Regions from separate parts of the Exiguobacterium sp. SH3S3 genome, predicted to be linked through region 1. Evidence: a T-box and tRNA genes for the amino acid it is inferred to sense, from the RefSeq annotation. Region 1 holds a T-box; the other holds one or more tRNA genes.
What was found. The T-box of region 1 lies ahead of EVJ28_RS10330 (valine--tRNA ligase). A T-box ahead of a tRNA ligase gene usually reads a tRNA of that ligase, here a tRNA-Val.
Positions count from the first base shown of each region.

Region 2: it has a tRNA-Val gene. The T-box ahead of EVJ28_RS10330 (valine--tRNA ligase) is inferred to sense a tRNA for this amino acid. The anticodon was not compared.

Region 1 covers NZ_SJUU01000010.1:39,700-46,124, forward strand. The annotation lists gene EVJ28_RS10325 (protein adenylyltransferase SelO) at 1-431, shown strand, start outside; gene EVJ28_RS14120 (hypothetical protein) at 700-876, shown strand; gene EVJ28_RS10330 (valine--tRNA ligase) at 970-3,621, opposite strand; T-box leader at 3,677-3,897, opposite strand; gene hemL (glutamate-1-semialdehyde 2,1-aminomutase) at 3,945-5,249, opposite strand; gene hemB (porphobilinogen synthase) at 5,246-6,226, opposite strand; gene EVJ28_RS10345 (uroporphyrinogen-III synthase) at 6,223-6,425, opposite strand, start outside.
Region 2 covers NZ_SJUU01000008.1:61,460-67,884, reverse strand. The annotation lists gene EVJ28_RS09045 (alpha/beta hydrolase) at 1-511, opposite strand, end outside; gene EVJ28_RS09040 (TetR/AcrR family transcriptional regulator) at 643-1,221, shown strand; gene EVJ28_RS09035 (DMT family transporter) at 1,233-1,562, shown strand; gene EVJ28_RS09030 (DMT family transporter) at 1,559-1,873, shown strand; gene EVJ28_RS09025 (GNAT family N-acetyltransferase) at 1,941-2,498, shown strand; tRNA gene EVJ28_RS09020 (tRNA-Val) at 2,585-2,657, shown strand; gene EVJ28_RS09015 (DUF554 domain-containing protein) at 2,816-3,520, shown strand; gene EVJ28_RS09010 (FeoB-associated Cys-rich membrane protein) at 3,548-3,763, opposite strand; gene feoB (ferrous iron transport protein B) at 3,779-5,755, opposite strand; gene EVJ28_RS09000 (FeoA family protein) at 5,752-5,988, opposite strand; gene EVJ28_RS08995 (pyrroline-5-carboxylate reductase family protein) at 6,176-6,425, opposite strand, start outside.

The DNA of each region.
Region 1 (6,425 bases):
AGATCGGTCTCTACGTCCGAAAAGACGAGGACGACGCGCTGACGGACGAACTGCTCCGACTTATGATGGAGACCGAGGCCGACTTCACGAACACGTTCCGCGTGCTCACGCTAGGAGAAACGGAGTCACTTCCGTTCGCGTCGCGTGACGATGGGAAGGCCTGGCTTTCGGCATGGCGCAAACGTCTCGCTGAACAAGCTCTTCCGGACGAAGATGTGACGCGACTTATGCGCCAACACAATCCGGCCGTCATCCCGCGCAACCATCACGTCGAATCAGCGATCACGGCAGCCGAACGAGGTGACTTCGGTCCGTCAAACGCCTTGCTTGACGTGTTGCGTCAGCCGTATGACTACGAAGCCGATTACGGGCGTTACGTCTCGCCGGGACCAGAGCGGACGTATCCGTATCAGACGTTTTGTGGCACGTGATCCATTCCGCTTTCGCGGGATGGATTTTTTTAGGAACCTTCTAGCGTTTGGGTGCGTACTATAGACAAACGACACTCTGGAGGTTTACTATGCGACTACTTGCTTCACTCATTTCTCTCGGTTTCGCTTGTCTGATTTCTCTAGAACTGTGGCAAGGTCCGTTTTATAGTGGCTGGATTTGGTCTATGCCCGCCTTTTTCTTAGTCGTCTCGTTTTTCCAGTTCATGAAACATTTGAATGAGCTTGAATGGAGTGGTGAGAACGACACATGAAACTCGTTTATTTCACGATGATGCTTCTTGCCGGATTCCTATATGCCGTGTATCTCGTCCATTTGCATCGAGTCGGGCTGACTGATTCGCTCTACATGCACTTCCTGTGGATCACGGGAATCGGACTTTATGTTTTATGGCTACGTCGAAGAACCCCCAAACGTCGTTCGTGACGTCGGTGGTTCTTCTCGTTTAGATGCCAAAATTCTCCCAAACCACAAAAAAACCTTCCTCGGAGAACAAATTCTCCAAAGAAGGTTGATGTCTTACTTGCGTAACTCTTCAAGACGCGCGCGCACGGCGTCACGCTTGTCGAGGTAGTCTTTCTCTTTCGCTTTCTCTTCGTCGATGACGTGAGCCGGTGCTTTGCCGGTGAAACCTGGGTTACCGAGTTTCTTCTGCACGCGTTCGACTTCTTTCTCGTACTTCGTCACTTCTTTTTCAAGACGGGCGATCTCTTCTTCGAAGTTGATGAGGTCGGCGAGCGGGATGAATAGTTCCGCGCCCGTCATGATCGCTGACATCGATTTGTCAGGCGCCGTCAAGCCACGACCGATTTCGAGCTCGGTCGCGTTCGTGAACTTGCCGATCGTCGCTTCGTTCTCGCTCAAGTAGCCTTGTGTCGTGTCGTCACTCGTCGCGATGAACAATTGGATTGGTTTCGACATCGGTGCGTTCACTTCCGAACGGATGTTACGAACCGAACGGATGACGTTCATGACCGCTTCGAACGCCGGTACCGACTCCGCATAGTGGAGGTCGTCACGACGCGTCGGATAGCTCGCACGGACGATCGAGTCGCCTTCGTGCGGCAAGTGCTGCCAAATTTCCTCTGTCAAGAACGGCATGAACGGATGCATGAGACGCATGATCGAATCGAGCGTATGCGCGAGCACCGAACGTGTCGTCGCTTTCGCCGCTTCGTCCTCACCGTAGAGCGTGAGTTTCGCCATCTCGATGTACCAGTTACAGAACTCTTCCCAGATGAAGTTGTACAAGTAACGACCAGCTTCACCGAACTCGTACTTGTCGACGAGGCGCGTCACTTGGTCGACCGTATCGTTCAAGCGCGTGAGGATCCACTTGTCGGCGAGCGTCTTCTCACCTGAGAGGTCGATGTCTTCAAACTTCATCCCATCCATGTTCATGAGGGCGAAGCGGCTCGCGTTCCAAATCTTGTTCGCGAAGTTCCATGTCGATTCGATCTTCTCCCAGTAGAAGCGCAGGTCGTTCCCTGGTGTCGAGCCCGTGAGCAGGAACCAGCGGAGCGAATCGGCACCGTACTGGTCGATGACTTCCATCGGGTCGACGCCGTTACCGAGCGATTTCGACATCTTACGGCCTTCAGAGTCACGGATCAGACCGTGGATGAGCACGTCGTTGAACGGCTGCTTGCCCGTGAATTCGAGCGATTGGAAGATCATCCGCGATACCCAGAAGAAGATGATGTCGTAACCCGTGACGAGCGCGCTCGTCGGGAAGTAGCGTTTGAAGTCTGCTGAATCCGTGTCCGGCCAGCCCATCGTCGAGAACGGCCAGAGCGCTGACGAGAACCACGTGTCGAGCACGTCTTCGTCTTGATGCCAGTTCTCGCTGTCAGCCGGCGCTTCTTTGCCTACATACACTTCGCCTGTCTCGTTATGGTACCAAGCCGGGATGCGGTGGCCCCACCAAAGTTGACGGCTGATGCACCAGTCGCGGATGTTTTCCATCCAGCGGAGGTACGTGCCTTCGAACCGCTCTGGGACGAAGTTGACTTTCGTCTCGTCGTTGCCTTGCGCTGCGAGCGCCGCTTTCGCGAGTGGCTCCATATCGACGAACCATTGCTTCGACAAGTAAGGCTCGATGACCGCGCCTGAACGTTCCGAGTGACCGACCGAGTGCGTGTGCGGCTCGATTTTGACGAGCGTGCCGTCTGCTTCTAAGTCTTTGACGAGCTGCTTGCGGCAGTCGAAGCGGTCGAGCCCTTCGTACTTGCCCGCGTTCTCGTTCATCGTCCCCGACTCGTCCATGACGAGGATACGTGGAAGCTCGTGACGGTTCCCGATCTCAAAGTCGTTCGGGTCGTGCGCCGGCGTGATCTTCACGCAACCGGTACCGAACTCGACGTCGACGTAATCGTCCGCGACGATCGGGATCTCACGGTTCATGACCGGGAGCATGATCGTCTTACCGACGAGGTGCGCGTAGCGCTCGTCTTTCGGGTTGACGGCGACGGCCGTATCACCGAGCATCGTCTCTGGGCGTGTTGTCGCGATCTCGATGTGGCCTGAGCCGTCAGCGAGCGGATATTTCATATGATAGAACGCGCCTTCGACTTCCTGATAGATGACTTCGATGTCGGAGACGGCCGTCTTTTGTGCCGGGTCCCAGTTGACGATATATTCGCCGCGGTAGATCAAGCCTTTTTCATACAAGCGGACGAAGACTTCCTGGACCGCTTTTGACAGTCCCGCGTCGAGTGTGAACCGTTCACGCGAGTAGTCGAGGCCGAGGCCGAGTTTTGACCACTGGGCCCGGATTGTGTCGGCGTACTCGTCTTTCCATTCCCACGTCTTCTCGAGGAACTTCTCGCGTCCGAGGTCGTAACGCATGATGCCGTCCTCACGGAGCTTCTGTTCAACTTTTGCCTGTGTCGCGATACCGGCGTGGTCCATCCCTGGGAGCCAGAGGACGTCATAGCCTTGCATCCGCTTCAAGCGCGTGAGTAGATCTTGGAGCGTCGTATCCCACGCGTGTCCGAGGTGAAGTTTCCCTGTGACGTTCGGTGGCGGGATGACGATCGTGTAAGGCTGTTTCGAGTCGTCCTCGTCTGCCTTGAACACGTTGTTCTCCATCCAATAGTCGTACCATTTCGCTTCCGTCGCACTCGGGTCGTACTTCGTCGGCATGCTGATTTCGTTTGTTTCGTTGGTCATTGTGCCAATCCTCCTCTATCTGTCTACACAAAAAACGGCTACTCTCGTCCTTAACGCTAAGGACGAAAGAAGCCGTATCTTCCGCGGTACCACCTTAGTTCGCCAACACGTGGCGCCCTCAAAATCGAATAACGGTCGATGGACCGGACCTTCCTACTTGATTCACAAGGTCAGCTCCGAGGCGACTTCCGCACACTTCCCTCGCGACCTTGCACCAAGCGGCCGCGTCTCTAGAAAGGAGTGTTGTTGCGTACTATTCCTCATCATAGCTTTTAAACGTATCTGTTAAACAATTGTAGCGATTGAAGACGTTTCAGTCAAGATTACAGTGAAAACTCTTGTTGCAGCTCTTTGAACGTCGCATCGACCGCGGCGAGCGTCGCGTCGATATCCTCGTCCGTATGCACAGTCGACAAGAACAAACCTTCAAACTGTGACGGTGGCAAGAACACGCCACGCGCCGCCATCTTCTGATAGTACGAGCGGAACATGTCGAGGTTCGACGTTTTCGCCTTCTCGAAGTTCGTCACTTTCTCGTTCGTGAAGAAGAAGCCGAACATCGAGCCGGCCCGGTTCGTGTCGTGCGGGATGTTATATTTCTCGGCCGCTGCCGTGAAGCCAGCCGCGAGACGGTCGGCTTTGCGCTCGAACTCCTCGTAGTGCTCAGGCTTGAGTTGCGACAGCGTCGTGTAGCCGGCGATCATCGCGAGCGGGTTGCCTGAAAGCGTCCCTGCTTGGTAGATCGGCCCTTGCGGTGCGATGTGTTCCATAATCTCCCGTTTGCCGCCGTATGCGCCGACCGGAAGGCCACCGCCGATGACTTTGCCGAGGCACGTAAGATCAGGCGTCACGCCGAAGTAACCTTGGGCGCAATTGTAACCGACGCGGAAGCCGGTCATGACCTCGTCAAAGATGAGGAGCGCACCGTTTTGTTCCGTGATCTCACGCAGTCCTTCGAGGAATCCTGGCTGCGGCGGGACGAAGCCCATGTTGCCGGCAGCCGGCTCGACGATGACGCCGGCGATGTCGTCGCCGTGCTTCTCGAACGCGATGCGAAGCGCGTCGAGGTCGTTGTATGGGACGGTGAGCGTGTGGCTCGCCAAGTCTTTCGGGACGCCCGGTGAGTCCGGGAGACCGAGTGTCGCGACACCTGATCCGGCCTTGATGAGGAGCGAGTCCCCGTGGCCGTGGTAGCAGCCTTCAAACTTCAAGATCTTCGTCTTGCCTGTATAGCCGCGTGCGAGGCGGAGAGCCGCCATCGTCGCTTCCGTACCGGAGTTGACCATGCGGACCATCTCGATCGATGGGACGCGGTCGATGACGAGCTCGGCCATCTTCGTCTCGAGCTCCGTCGGTGTCCCGAACGTCCAGCCTTTTTCAGCCTGATCTTGGATCGCTTTCATGACGACCGGGTCGCGGTGACCGAGAATGAGTGGTCCCCATGAGAGGACGTAGTCGATGTACTCGTTGCCGTCGATGTCGTAGACGCGTGAACCTTCACCGCGTTCGGCGAAGATCGGCGTCATCCCGACCGATTTATAGGCACGGACCGGGCTGTTGACCCCGCCCGGCATGAGTGGGAGTGCTTGTTTGAACGCTGCTTCTGAGCGAGTTTGCTTGTATGTCATGCGAATTCTCCTTCCAAATAGCGACAGACGTCTTTTGCGAAATACGTGACGATCAAATCGGCACCGGCCCGTTTGAAACCGACCATCGTCTCCATGACGATACGTTGTTCATCGATCCAGTCGTTCATCGACGCCGCTTTAATCATCGCATACTCCCCGCTCACGTTATACGCCACGATCGGCATATCGAGCGAGTCGCGCATGTCGCGGATGATGTCCATGAACGCGAGCGCCGGTTTGACGATCATGAAGTCGGCACCTTGCTCGACGTCCGACTGTGATTCCCGGAACGCCTCGCGGCGGTTGGCCGGGTCCATCTGATAGCCTTTGCGGTCGCCTTCACCAGGCGCCGACTGCGCCGCGTCACGGAACGGTCCGTAGTACGCCGATGCGTATTTGACGCCGTAGCTCATGATCGGGATGTGGCTGTAACCGTTTTGGTCGAGCCCTTCGCGGATGGCGGCGACAAAGCCGTCCATCATCGAGCTCGGCGCGATGATGTCTGCGCCCGCTTGCGCTTGCGTGATCGCCGTCTGGACGTGAAGCGGTAGTGACGCGTCGTTATCGACGTCACCGTTCTTCACGATGCCACAGTGGCCCGTCGACGTATATTCACAGAGGCACGTGTCGGCGATGACCGTGAGCTGTGGTGCCCACTCTTTCACTTTGCGGATCGCTTCTTGGACGATGCCGTGATCGTGGTACGCTTCCGTGCCTTCCGGGTCTTTATGCTCTGGTACGCCGAACAAGAGGACGGACTCGAGCCCGAGGTCGACGAGCTCACGGATCTCGTCTTCGAGACGGTCGAGCGAGAAGTTGAAGACGCCAGGCATCGAGCTGACTTCGCGTTTAATATTTGTCCCTTCGACGACGAAGAGCGGATAAATTAAATCTTCTTTCCGAACATGGTTTTCACGTACGAGTGCACGCATCGACTTCGACGAGCGCAGACGACGGTGACGGTCGAATTGGTTCATGAAAAATCTCCCCCTACACACTGTATTAATGCATCCATAGTATAACACTCAGGCACTCGGACCGGTAACGTCGAAACTTCTCGGACGGCCTGCTCGGTCACTTCGCCGATGGCGTACCACGTCCCGTGGAACCGCTCGAGGTAAGGCGTGAGCGCGTGGACGGCGGACGGACTGAGCACGAGCAGCGCCTCGACGTGTT
Region 2 (6,425 bases), on a different contig from region 1:
ACAGTGAACCGACACGACGGATTGCCGGATACGTCGCCATCATATAGAGCGAGATGACGCCGCCCATCGAGCTACCTATCACGCCGACGTCATCCGGGTTGGTCGCGTAGCGTGCGTCAATCCACGGCTTCAGCTCCAACATGAGCCAGTCGGCATAGAGACGCCCCTTGCCGCCAAGTGTCGGCCGGGTCTTAGCGAGCTCGGGCCCGATGCGTTTATAAAGCATCTCGTCTTCATAGAACGAGTACTCGTCATAGCGGTCGAGCCAATCGGGGGCGCTTGCGATGGCGACGACCATGAGCGGTAGTTGCAAATCGTCGAGATGGCGGTCAATCGCCCAACCTTCCCCGATTGTCGCGGTCTTGCCGTCGAAGACGTTTTGGCCGTCATGCATATAGAGCACGGGCAACGCCTCGTCGGTACGAGCGAAGTCAGGGCGGTAGACGCGGACGATTCGTTTTCGGCCGCGCATCGTCTCGGTCGGCAAGGTGAAACTAAACTGTTCGATCATACAATCATTCCTCCCTTCCTCTGACGGTCTCTTCTCATTTTGGCGTTGTCCGTACAAAAACTCAATCCGGAAGATTGACTACCTACCGTTCGTTAGTTAAAGTGAGGGGAGATGAAAGGGGTAGATCGCACATGACCACGAAACAGCGAATTGAACAGGCTGCCAGGCGCCGGTTTGCGCTTGAAGGATATGAAGGACTGTCTTTGGCGGCGCTCGCCGAAGATGTCGGGATTAAGAAGCCGTCTTTATATGCGCACATCGAAGGAAAAGAACAGCTGTTCAAACAAGTCGTCGAACAGATGGCCGAGCGTTACCAGCGAGCTTGGGAACAAGCACGGGACGCGTCTGACGGGGCGGCACCGCTCGAACGGATCGAGGCGATCGTTGAAGCGTTGATTCATTTCTTCGAAGAAGAAGAGACATGGATGCTGACGAAACGAATGCTGCTCGTACCGCCGCCTGAGCTGCGCGCCTTCATCGAGTCGACGATCGGGTCGGTCGAGACCGAGCTCCAAACGTTTGAGAAAGAGCAGTTCCGTTTGGCGATGGAGCGGGGCGATTTACCGGAACAATCGCTCGACGACGTATATGATGCGTACTATTGCTTTTTGGACGGGGCGTTGCTTTCACTCTTTTCGTTTGCAACGAATCGAGCGCAACGACAGCATGCAGCATTTAAAATTTTCAAGAAAGGAGTCGGGTGGACATGAAAAAGGAACAAATGGCTTGGTTGTGGCTCGTGCTCGCCGGACTTCTTGAAATTGTTTGGGCGACGACGATGAAATTGTCGAACGGGTTCACCGTGTTAGGGCCGACCGTCGTGACCATCGCGTTATTGATTGTCAGTTTTGGCTTGTTGGCGATGTCGTTCCGTGTGTTGCCAGCCGGCACTGGGTACGCCGTTTTTACGGGTATTGGCGCCGTCGGGACGGTCATCGTTGGAAATGTTTTGTTCGATGAGACGATGACGGGAATGAAGCTGTTGTTTATCGCGATACTCCTTGTCGGGGTGGTCGGTTTGAAGCAAGTGACAGGAGGTGAGTCGGCATGAGTTGGATTTTTTTAATCGGGGCTGGGCTCGCTGAGATGCTTGCTGTTTTCTTCATGGGGAAATCAAAAGGCTATCAGATTTTAAAATGGTCGCTTCTTTCGATCACGACGTTCGCACTAAGTTTCTATTTGTTGTCACGTTCGCTCGAGACGCTGCCGCTCGGGCTCGCTTACTCGATTTGGGTCGGGATCGGCGCGGCGGGCGGAGTGATTCTCGGTATGTTGTACTTGAACGAGTCGAGGGATCGCTGGCGTATCTTCTTTTTAATTCTCATTATCGGGAGCGTTATCGGATTGAAAGTCGTGGCGTGAATAGGATTGAAACGAGATGAAAACGGGAATCGAATAGTTCAGACTGTGAACGAAAGGGGCGGGAAAGATGAATCTTGTCGAGTTGCAATCAGAACGTCTACGGCTTGAACATTACACGATCTCCGATTTCTATTTCGTAAAATCGCTACTCCAAGATCCGCGAGTGATGCGTTTCATCAGTCCGGACGGCAAGCCATATACGGATGAACAGACAATCGAATGGTTCGAGAGACAATTGGTCCGCTATACGACGGGCCGACAGACCGGACTCCTCAAGCTGATGACACATCACAGCGATGAGCCGATCGGCCATGCCGGGACGCTCTTGCATGAACTTGATGGCAACATCGAGCTCGAGGTCGGTTATTGGCTGGCACCAAAGCACTGGCACATGGGCTACGGCCGGGAAGCGGCCGCGCGTCTCATGCAGCATGCGTTCGAGGAAGGCGAGAAAGACATCATCTCGCTCATCCACCCAGACAACGTGCCGTCACAACGAGTCGCGAAAGCGAACGGATTGCATTGGGACCGTGACACCGAACACGGAGGCATGATCGTGTCCGTGTATGCCGGCGATTTGGAACGTCTATGCCGTCACATGAAGCGGGAAGAAATGACGCGGTGAAAAAAATAAAAAAAGTTTTAAAAAACAGTTGCCAAGGCATTAGTTTCTTGATATATTAATAGTGTCCTAAAGAGAGGACACGACCTGATTCTGTAGCTCAGCTGGGAGAGCGCTACCTTGACAGGGTAGAGGTCGCTGGTTCGAGCCCAGTCAGAATCACTTGGGTGCCAAACCCGATGCGAAACCCATAGGAACGTGGGTTTCCGCGCAGCCACTTCTTACGAGAAGTGGCTTTTTTTGTGTATTCTTTTAATTGACAGCCCACATAAACAGTTGGTATATTCCTCTCAATACATACAGAAACGGGGAATTATACGATGGTATTAACCGGAACAATCGTCAATGCGGCCTTGATCGTGGTCGGCACATTACTCGGGTTGTTGTTTCACCGAATCCCCGAGCGGATGAAAGAGACGGTCACGGCTGCCATCGGTCTCGCCGTCGTCTTGCTTGGCGTGCAGATGGGCATGAAGAGTGAGAACTTTTTAATCGTCATCGGCAGTCTCGTTATCGGAGCCGCACTCGGCGAATGGTGGAAGCTCGACGAGAAGTTGAACGAGATCGGCTATCAGTTAGAACGGCGTCTCGGTGGAAAAAGTAAGTCGAGCATCGCGGAAGGCTTCATCACGGCGACGCTCATCTTTGTGATCGGGGCGATGGCCGTCATCGGGGCGCTCGACAGCGGCCTGCGCGGGGACCATGACGTCCTCTATACAAAAGGGTTGATTGACGGTTTCACGGCGCTCGTGCTCAGTTCGACGCTCGGCATCGGCGTCATGTTCTCGGCCGTACCGGTCTTGTTGTACCAAGGAGCGATCGCGTTGCTCGCCATCCAGATCATGAAGTTTATTCCGGAGTCGCTCATGGATGACTTTATTTTGGAGATGACGGCGACCGGGGGCGTCATGATCGTCGCCATCGGGTTGAACCTGGTCGGGATCACCCGGATTCGTGTCGCCAACTTGCTGCCCGGTATTTTGATGGTCGCGATCATTGTCACCACGCTACATATCTTTCAATGAAAAAACGGACTAGCGCATTTTTTCGCGCTAATCCGTTTTTTTGTGGGCCGTGACTGGTTGATCAGGATGTAGTGCTTCCGCAATGATTTTATCCCAGTCTGCGGCATCACAGGATGTCGTACAAGTCGGTGCGATTTCGCACGTGGCGCATTTACCGGCTTTTGCTTTACGGGTGTAGCGATAGAGCGAATAGGCGGCGTACCCGAATACGGCAAGACCGATCAGTAAATCAAATAAGAACATATGATTTCCTCCTTGTTAAGACAATCCGAACAGACGACCGATTTGATAGATCATCAGTGATACGACGTACGCAACACCAAGCCCATAAAGGCTAGCGACCCACGTCAACTTGGCACTTCCCACCTCGCGCCGAATGACGGCGACGGTCGCTAGACAAGGGACGTACAAGAGGACGAACGCCATGAAGCTATATGCGCTCAACGGCGTAAACACGGGAAGCAACGAAGCGGACAAGTCAGATTCGCTGACCGCATAAATGATCGCCATCGTCGATACGACGACTTCTTTCGCCAAAAAACCTGTGATGAGCGAAGCACCGGCCTGCCACGTCCCGAAACCGAGTGGAATCAACAACGTCGCAACGACCCCGCCGATCATAGCGAGAAAACTCTCGTTCATCGGGACGTCCATTCCGGCTGGACCGGAATAGGCGAGTAACCAAATGAAGACGGAACCGCCAAAGATGAACGTACCTGCTTTTCGGACGAACCCTTTCGCTTTTTGCCACGTGCTACGCCAAAGCGTCAACCCTTGGGGGACACGATATGGAGGCTGTTCGACGATAAAGAGGCTGTTTCGATCTTCCGCCGCCAATACGGACGTGAATATTTTCGCGGCAATCAACGCCAGGACGATCCCGAGCATATAGAGCGATAAGACGACGAGCGCTTGGTTTGATGCGAAAAAACTGGCAGCGAAGACGGCATAGATCGGTAGACGCGCCGAGCACGACATGAACGGCGAAATAAAAATCGTGACGAGCCGCTCCCGCTCTTCCTCGACCGTCCGTGCCGCCATAATACCTGGGACGTTACAACCAAATCCAATGATCATCGGAATGAAACTTTTCCCGTTCAGTCCGACGAGTTGCATGAATCGGTCCATGACAATGGCGACACGCGCCATATAGCCAGAGTCCTCTAAAAACGAGATAAAGAAAAAGAGCACGAAAATCTGAGGGACGAAGACGAGGACACCGCCGACACCGGCAATCACCCCATCAATCAGCAACGCCTGGATGAAAGAAGAGGTCCCGAGCAGTTGTAACAACGAGCTCGTTCCGGACGTGACCGGACCCGACAGAAATCCATCCAACAGATCGGACAACGGGGCACCGATCCAGTTGAACGTGATGTGGAACAAGGCGTAAAGTACTGTAAAGAAAATGGGTAAGCCCCAGATCGGATGTGTCACGACGGCATCGATGCGGTCAGTGACCGTGGCTTGTTGTGCGCCTTGCTGATCGACGACGTGGTGGCGAACGTCTTTCGTCCAGTCGCGTCTGCGTTCTGTAATGTGGGCGTGGGCGAAGCGTCCGAGTTTTACTTCTAACGCTTTACGAATTTCATTGACGGTTGGCGTCGAAGACTCGAGCTGTTCTGAAACGACGCGATTTCCGGCCAAGTATTGAATGGCGACCCAGCGATCGCGCTCACCAAGTCCCGTCGCTTCAAGAATTTGTTGAATCGCCTGTTCGGTCTCTTCCCCGTAATCGAGTACGAAAGGTTCGCGAGGGGTCGTTCGCAGGGAGGACAGGAGAACTTCACAGCCGGCGCCTGTGCGCGCTGTGATCGGAAACACATCCACGTCCAAACGTTCTTTCAGACGCTCTAAATTGATGTGGATGCCTCGGCCTTCAGCGACATCGACCATGTTCAGACCGATTTGAAGCGGGCGGCCCATTTCGAGCAGTTGGAGCGTTAGTTGTAAGTTACGTTCGAACTGCGAGGCATCGATGATGTTGAACATCCCATCGAACGGTTCCTGCAACAAGAATCGTGAGACGATTGCTTCGTCAGCCGATAGCGGGTCTAAATCATAGACACCGGGCAAGTCGATCAACTGTCCGATGTTTCCATGCAGCTGCCCGATTTTCTGTTCGATCGTGACACCGGCCCAGTTACCGACGTGGGCGAAGGAGCCCGTTAATCGGTTAAATAAAGACGTTTTTCCGGTGTTCGGGTTTCCGATTAGGGCAATCCGTTGCGTCACGGGACGATCACCCCAATCTGTTCAGCGTCACAGCGACGGATGGCAATCATTTGTTGATGTTCGATTTGTTCAATCGTGAGTGGTCCGGAAAAGATGGCCCGACGTTTAATTCGTACGGAACAGCCCTCATAAAATCCTAAGGCAATCATGCGACGCCGCAAGCGGTCATCGATTCTCGTTAAATCGGATATGAGCACTGGTTGATGTAGCGGCATGGCAAGTAATGAACTCATTAAGATCTCTCCATTTTAGTCAAATGATAATTCTTCTCATTTGGTAGCATAACACGTTCTTTACTATCGGGAAGCAAGATTATTTGTGGATTTTATGACTTCTAAAAAATAGTAGTGCGAGAATTAAAAAAACCGCCCGATAGAAGTCAGAACTTAACGTTCGACTTCTATCGGGCGGTTCAAGTGCTTACGTTCTTTCAATCGTTGCGTCGACAGGGTCGTGGTCTTCCTTTGCACTCTCACGTAGGGCGGACGACATCACGTCAGACAAGTCACGTGAGCGGAGCACGCCGACACCGCGGTCGGTCGGTCCATCTGGTGCGGCGACGTCGGCGATCAGCTCGTCGGTCGGACGTGTCTCATGCAACAATAACTCGGCTGATCCTTTCATCGCTTGAGCGACGATTTGGCGGGCCGTGTCTTCATCAAACCCGGCT